DNA from 2 places in the Micromonospora sp. NPDC051925 genome. Region 2 is predicted to be linked to the other one. Evidence: predicted binding sites of a transcription regulator. Region 2 holds the regulator's gene; the other holds the start of a gene.
The links. Region 2 encodes HspR, which represses chaperone genes until heat shock. Its sites were predicted from a motif close to TTGAGTNNNNNNNACTCAA; they were not measured.
Positions count from the first base shown of each region.

Region 1: a site for HspR is predicted at 1,572-1,590, ahead of lon (endopeptidase La). Genes of this name have one in related genera too.

Region 1 is NZ_JBIUCH010000004.1:52,360-55,768, reverse strand. It holds gene ACIG87_RS06675 (hypothetical protein) at 1-622, shown strand, start outside; gene ACIG87_RS06670 (Lsr2 family protein) at 1,023-1,370, opposite strand; gene lon (endopeptidase La) at 1,614-3,409, shown strand, end outside.
Region 2 is NZ_JBIUCH010000016.1:145,174-148,582, forward strand. It holds gene ACIG87_RS22255 (cation:proton antiporter) at 1-91, shown strand, start outside; gene ACIG87_RS22260 (hypothetical protein) at 317-748, shown strand; gene ACIG87_RS22265 (hypothetical protein) at 1,001-1,225, opposite strand; gene ACIG87_RS22270 (heat shock protein transcriptional repressor HspR) at 1,448-1,891, opposite strand; gene dnaJ (molecular chaperone DnaJ) at 1,920-3,104, opposite strand; gene grpE (nucleotide exchange factor GrpE) at 3,215-3,409, opposite strand, start outside.

The DNA of each region.
Region 1 (3,409 bases), on a different contig from region 2:
TGGCCAGAACGGCAACAACGGTGGTCAGAACGGTGGCAACAACAACGGCGGCCAGAACGGCAACAACGGCAACGCCCTGGGCGTGCTCGCGAAGGACTGCGCCAACAGCAGGTTGCAGCCGCACGATGGCTTCCAGAACGGCAACCGCTGCGTGAGCACCGCGTTCGGCGAGGTCGGTGCGGCGGCCAACAACCCGTCGCTGCTGATCACGCAGTTCCCGAACCGGGTGCAGCGCAACCAGGCGTTCAGCCTGAAGGTCTCCACCCGCAACCTGGTCCGTGACCGGTTCCTGGCGGCCGGTCAGGGTGGCTACTACCTGGAGAGCTCGGTGCTCAACGGTCAGGGCCTCACCCGTGGTCACTTCCACACCGCCTGCCGGATGCTCCAGAACACCAACCAGGCCCCGTCGAACCCGCAGGACGTTCCGGCGTTCTTCGTGGCCACTGAGGACGGCAAGGGCGGCAACCAGGCTGACGACGTGACCATCCAGGTCCCGGGCCTGCCGCAGTCGGGTACGGCGCAGTGCGCGGTCTGGGCCGGTGACGGCTCGCACCGGGTGCCGATGATGGAGCGGGCCAACCAGACCCCCGCCTTCGACGTGGTACGCATCCAGGTCAACTGACCCGACACGCACGACGACTGCGGGCCGCCCGGGGAATCCCCGAGGCGGCCCGCAGTTCTTCGTGGCTCGGGGAGCGGACCCGAGGACGGGCCCAGGTCCCCGGCCGCCTCACCGGTCCCCACGGCGGCGACCCGCCCCGGCCCCCTGGTCGCGCCGGCCTTGCCGGCCCCGACGATGCGGCGGCCCCACCGGCCCACCGGCGCATCAGCCCCACCGGGCCCGACGGCGCGGCCCATGGTTCCCGGGGCGGCCGGCCCTATCGGCCCCGATCGTGCCGGCCGGCAATGGTTTTCGCTGCCCGGCCGCCGGATGGAAATCGTGGACAACGCGAAGAACGCCGGGGTCCTCGCTGATATCTCAGCGTGACCCCGGCGTATCCGATCGTGACTCGACCCGCCGGTCAGCGGTTCTTCCACGCCTCCACGACCGAGACCGGGATGCGACCGCGCTCGGAAATCTCGTGGCCGTTCTTGGTCGCCCATTCCCGGATGGCGCGGTTCTGCTCGCGATCCATTCCCGAGACGCCGGCCCGAGCGGGGCGGCGAGCCGGGCGACCGGCCTCGATCGCACCCCGCCCCATTCGGCGGCCAGCGGTGATGTAGGCGTCGAGCGTCTTGCGCAGCACCCCCGCGTTCTCGTCGGAGAGGTCGATGGTGTACGCCGCCCCGTCCAGGCTGAACTCGACGGTCCGATCGGCCTTTCCGCCGTCGAGGTCGTCGGTAAGAACTGTGATTACTTTCCTTGCCATCGCCATTACTCCCTGTGTTGAGCGGGGTGTGCTAAGAGTTTGACGTATCTGACGGCAAATCCGCAACAATATGCCTCTCTTACATTTGGTGGGTCGCGTCAATCCTGGGATATCCGGGTCCGGCCAATGCTGGCCGGCGGCCGCGCCGCCCCCGAGATGTGTCCTGGGTCACATCCCGGAACACGGGGAGCGGTTGGTGACTTGAGTGAGACACGCTCAACTCAACGCGATGGCAGGTGTCCGATGGCAACCCTTCCGGTACTTCCCCTGACCGACGTCGTCCTGCTGCCCGGCATGGTCATTCCGGTGACCCTCGACCCGACCACCCAGGCCGCGGTCGACGCGGCCCGAGCCAGCGGTGACAAGACCCTGCTCGCCGTGCCGCGCATCGACGGCGAGTACGGCCCCGTCGGCACGATCGCCACCATCGAGAAGGTGGGCCGGCTCCCCGACGGCGAGCCCGCCGCCGTGGTACGCGGTCTGGCCCGCGCCCGGATCGGCTCCGGCGTCCCCGGCCCCGGCGCCGCCCTCTGGGTGGAGGCCACCCGACTGGACGAACCCGCTCCCGCCGGTCGCGCCCGGGAGTTGGCCCGTGAGTACCGCGCCCTGATGACCTCGGTCCTTCAGCAGCGTGGCGCCTGGCAGGTCATCGACGCGATGGAACGGATGACCGACCTGTCCGAACTGGCCGATGCGGCGGGTTACGCACCCTGGCTCACCCTGCCGCAGAAGACCGAACTGCTCGTCGCGCCGGACGTCACCGCCCGGTTGGAACTGCTCGTTGGATGGGTCCGTGAGCACCTGGCCGAGCAGGAGGTCACCGAGCAGATCAACAGCGACGTCCGCGAGGGGCTGGAGAAGTCCCAGCGGGAGTTCCTGCTCCGCCAGCAGCTTGCCGCGATCCGGAAGGAACTGGGCGAGGACGAGCCGGACGGCTCTGCCGACTACCGCGCCCGGGTCGAGGCCGCCGACCTGCCGGAGAAGGTCCGCGAGGCGGCGCTGCGCGAGGTCGGCAAGCTGGAGCGGGCCAGTGACGCCTCCCCGGAGGCGGGCTGGATCCGCACCTGGCTGGATACGGTGCTGGAGATGCCGTGGAGCACCCGTACCGAGGACAACACCGACCTGGCGACGGCCCGCGCGGTGCTCGACGCCGACCACGCCGGCCTGGCCGACGTGAAGGACCGTATCCTGGAGTACCTCGCGGTGCGTAACCGCCGTGCCGAGCGCAACCTCGGCGTGGTCGGCGGGCGCGGCTCCGGCGCGGTGCTCGCCCTCGCCGGCCCGCCCGGTGTCGGCAAGACCAGCCTCGGCGAGTCGGTGGCCCGCGCATTGGGCCGCAACTTCGTCCGGGTCTCCCTCGGCGGCGTCCGCGACGAGGCCGAGATCCGCGGCCACCGGCGCACCTACGTCGGCGCGTTGCCCGGCCGGATCGTCCGCGCCCTGCGCGAGGCCGGCTCGATGAACCCGGTGGTGCTCCTTGACGAGGTCGACAAGCTGGCCGCCGGGTACGCCGGCGACCCGGCCGCCGCCCTGCTGGAGGTGCTCGACCCGGCGCAGAACCACACCTTCCGGGACCACTACCTGGAGGTCGACCTCGACCTGTCCGACGTGCTCTTCCTGGCCACCGCCAACGTGGTGGAGAGCATCCCCGGCCCGCTGCTGGACCGGATGGAACTGGTAACTCTGGACGGCTACACCGAGGACGAGAAGGTGGCCATCGGCCGCGACCACCTGCTGCCCCGGCAGCTCCAGCGGGCCGGGCTGACCGCCGAGGAGGCCACCGTGGCCGACGAGGCCCTCGCCTCGATCGCGGGGGAGTATACCCGGGAGGCCGGTGTCCGGCAGCTCGAACGGGCCCTGGCGAAGATCCTGCGCAAGGTCGCCGTCACGCTGGCCACCGACCCGGCCCCGGTCCGGGTCGACACCGGCAACCTGGCCCGCTATCTGGGCCGGCCGAAGTTCACCCCGGAATCGGCCGAGCGGACGGCGGTGCCCGGCGTGGCCACTGGCCTGGCGGTCACCGGCGCGGGTGGTGACGT
Region 2 (3,409 bases):
CGCCCGGCTGCCCGACATGCCCTGGTTCAAGCAGCGGCTACGTCGGCGGATCGCCGCCCGCCGGCCCCAGCCGGTGCCCGCCACCGACTGAGACCGCCCTGGCCAGGCCGGTTGCATGATCGGCCTGGTCAGGGCGGTGGTAGGGCCGGCCTGACCAGGGCGGTGGTACGGTCGGCCTGGCCAGGGCGGTTGTTGCCGAATTGCTCCCTGCAGGGTCTTCCGTCGGGCGGGCAGCGGCGGCTAGCGTTGCGCCCCAGCAAGCCAGGGTCCTGCGGGTGGCCGGAGGCACCCCGCGGGTGTGAGCGGAAGGTTGCCGGTGAGCGCGCAGGGTTCGACGTTCCGCGGCTTCGCCAACCCCGTCGACCCGTCACCGGCGGAGCTGCGAGCCTGGGCGTACCACCCCGATTCGGTGCCGTTGAGTTACCTGCCCCGGGACTGGGACCTGTTGGTGGCCGGCGACCACCTGATGCCCACCCTCTTCGAGCTGGCGCTGGACCCGGCCTGTCCCGCCCGCCGGTTCGCCCTGCACTGCCTCTACATCTACGCGGCCGACGGCATCCGGACGAACTTCCGGGCCCACCCCAGGCGCCGCTTCCGCAAGCTGGTGGAGCAGGCCGAGCGCGACGGCGACGAACTGGTGCGCAACTGGGCGCACAACAGTCGGGTGCTGCTGGCCCGGCAGGAACTCTTCACCTACCACGACTGGTGCGAGGGCGGCCTGGTCCGGGAGAACCGCCGACTCGGCTGACCCTTCCCCGCACCGGCAGAAGACGGGTCACCCGTGGTGGCCGTGCCTCCCGTCGCAGCTCTCCGGCGACTACCGCGTCCCGACCCGGACCGCGAACGGGCCGGGCCGCCGCACGGCCTCACCACCTCCAGGCCCGGACCGCGAACGGCGTCACCGCGTCGCGGCCCGGACCCGAACGGCGAGCGGCGTGCGGGCCAGACGGCGAACGGGCCGGGACCCCCCGTGGGTCCCGGCCCGCACGTCGGCGGATCGTCAGCGTTCCGATCCGCCCTGGTTCCGCTGTTTCGCCTCGGTCCGCTCCTGGTCCACCCCGTGGTCGCGCTGGTCGGCGAACCGGCCGTTCTTCACCGTGTCGGAGAACTTGCTCTCGGTGACCCGGTCGAACTTCTCCCGGACGTTCTCGGCCACCCTGTCGAGCCGCTCCTCCGCCTGCCGGGCCACCTTCTTCGCCGATTCCGCCACGGTTCCCCCCGCCATCGGAGCCCGGATTGAGTTGGTTGGGCCTGATTCACAGGCTAGCGGGAGCGGCCCCCTCCCCGCCGGAAAACCCCCGAGAGGCTTGACCAGCCCGGCAGGGCCGCAAGCCACGCGTGATGCGTCAGCAGCGGTGTCCCCGTGACGGGGACACCGCTGCTGACGCTCCACGGCGTCGCCCTCGGCGTCGATCTCGGCCCGAGCGGGCCGCGGCCGGGCGCAGGGTCAGCGGTCGGGAGTACGGCGGGGACGCCAGACGACCAACGCCGTCGAGGTGCGGTTCGTCGGCACCAGGTCGCCCCGGGAGAAGCCGCTGGCCAGCGTCTCCAGCTCGGCGATCCGCCGGTACGCGGCGTCCAGTTCCGCCTCCAGCCGGGCCACCCGCTGCTGGGCCTGCTCCACCAGGCGTTCCAGCCCGATGATCCGCTTGACGCCGGCCAGGTTGACGCCCTCGTCCTGGCTGAGCCGCTGCACCTCGCGTAGCAGGACCACGTCCCGCACGCTGTAGCGACGCCCACCACCGGCCGCCCGACCGGCCTGCACCAGGCCGAGCCGGTCGTACTGGCGCAACGTCTGCGGGTGCATTCCCGCCATCCGTGCCGCGACCGAGATCATCAGCACCTTGGCCTCGTAGGCAGGGTCACCCGAACCGAGGAACCCGTCCGACATCCCACTCACCTCCGCACCCGTCCACCGGTCAACCGACCCGACGCACCCGTGCGTCGAGATGTTCCCGCGCCGCCGGTGGCGTCGAGTCGGCGAACGACTCCAACGCCGCGCGAGCCTCGTCCGACACCGTCGCCGGCACCACCACGTCCAGCGTGACCAGCAGGTCGCCGGCCTGACCGTCCCGACGCACCACACCCTTGCCCCGGGCCCGCAGCACCCGCCCGGACGGCGTACCCGGCGGGACGCGCAGCGTCACCGCGCCGTCCAGCGTGGGCACCCGTAGATCGGTGCCGAGCACCGCCTCGGCGAAGGTGATCGGCACGGCCAGCGTCAGGTCGTCACCCGTACGCCCGAACAGGTCGTCCGGGCGGACCTTGACCTGCACGAACAGGTCGCCCGCCGGACCACCGCGCTGGCCCGGTTCGCCCCGCCCGGCCAGCCGGATCCGCTGGCCGTCGGCCACCCCGGCGGGAAAGCGGACGTTCAGCGTGCGGGTCTTGGTGACCCCGCCGGTGCCGTGGCACTCGGGGCACTTCTCCTCGACCACCGTCCCGACGCCCTGGCAGTTGCGGCACGGCTCGGAGAAGCTGAACGACCCCTGGTCGCGGGTGGTCACCCCGGCACCGTGGCAGATCGGGCAGGTGGTCGGCTGGGTGCCCGGCTTCGCGCCGTTGCCGTGACAGGTGTCGCATACTCCGGGCGCACGCAGTGTCAACGGCAGGGTGACGCCGCGGACCGCGTCACCGAAGTCGAGGGCGACCTGGGTCTCCACGTCCCGACCCCGGGCCGGACCACGCGCCCGCGCCGGACCGGCACCACCGGAGCCACCGGAGAAGATCGAGCTGAACAGGTCGGTGAAGCCGCCACCACCGAACCGGGCGTCCCCTCCGCCACCGCCGCCGAACAGGTCGGAGACGTCGAACGGGGTACCGCCGGGCTGACCCGGGCCGCGGGTGCCCCGGCGGAACGCGCCCGAGCCGAACAGGGCGCGCATCTCGTCGTACTCGTGGCGCTTGGCCTCGTCGCCGAGCACCGCGTACGCCTCGGAGACGGCCTTGAACCGCTCCTCGGCTTTCGGGTCACCGGGGTTGTGGTCCGGGTGTGACTCCCGGGCCAGTTTCCGGTACGACTTCTTGATCTCGTCCGAGGAGGCGGACTTCTCCACGCCCAACATGGCGTAGAAGTCCTTCTCGATCCAGTCCTTGGAACTCACCGGTCCACCCCCTTCCGTGAGATGTGGCCCGGTCGCCCCGCCCGCCGGGTGCGGCGGGCGGGGCGACCGGATCGCCGTGCACTATTCCGGTCGGCGACCGCGACCGGGCACTATTCCGGGTCGGCGACCGCGACCATGGCCGGCCGCAGCAGCCGCTCGCCGAGCAGGTAGCCCCGGCGCATCACCTGCACGCAGGTGGGCTCGTCGACGTCCGGTGAGGTCCGGTGCGCAACCGCCTCGTGCCGGGTCGGGTCGAACGGGTCCCCCTGTTCGCCGAAGGGCGTCAGGCCGAACTTGCCCAGCGC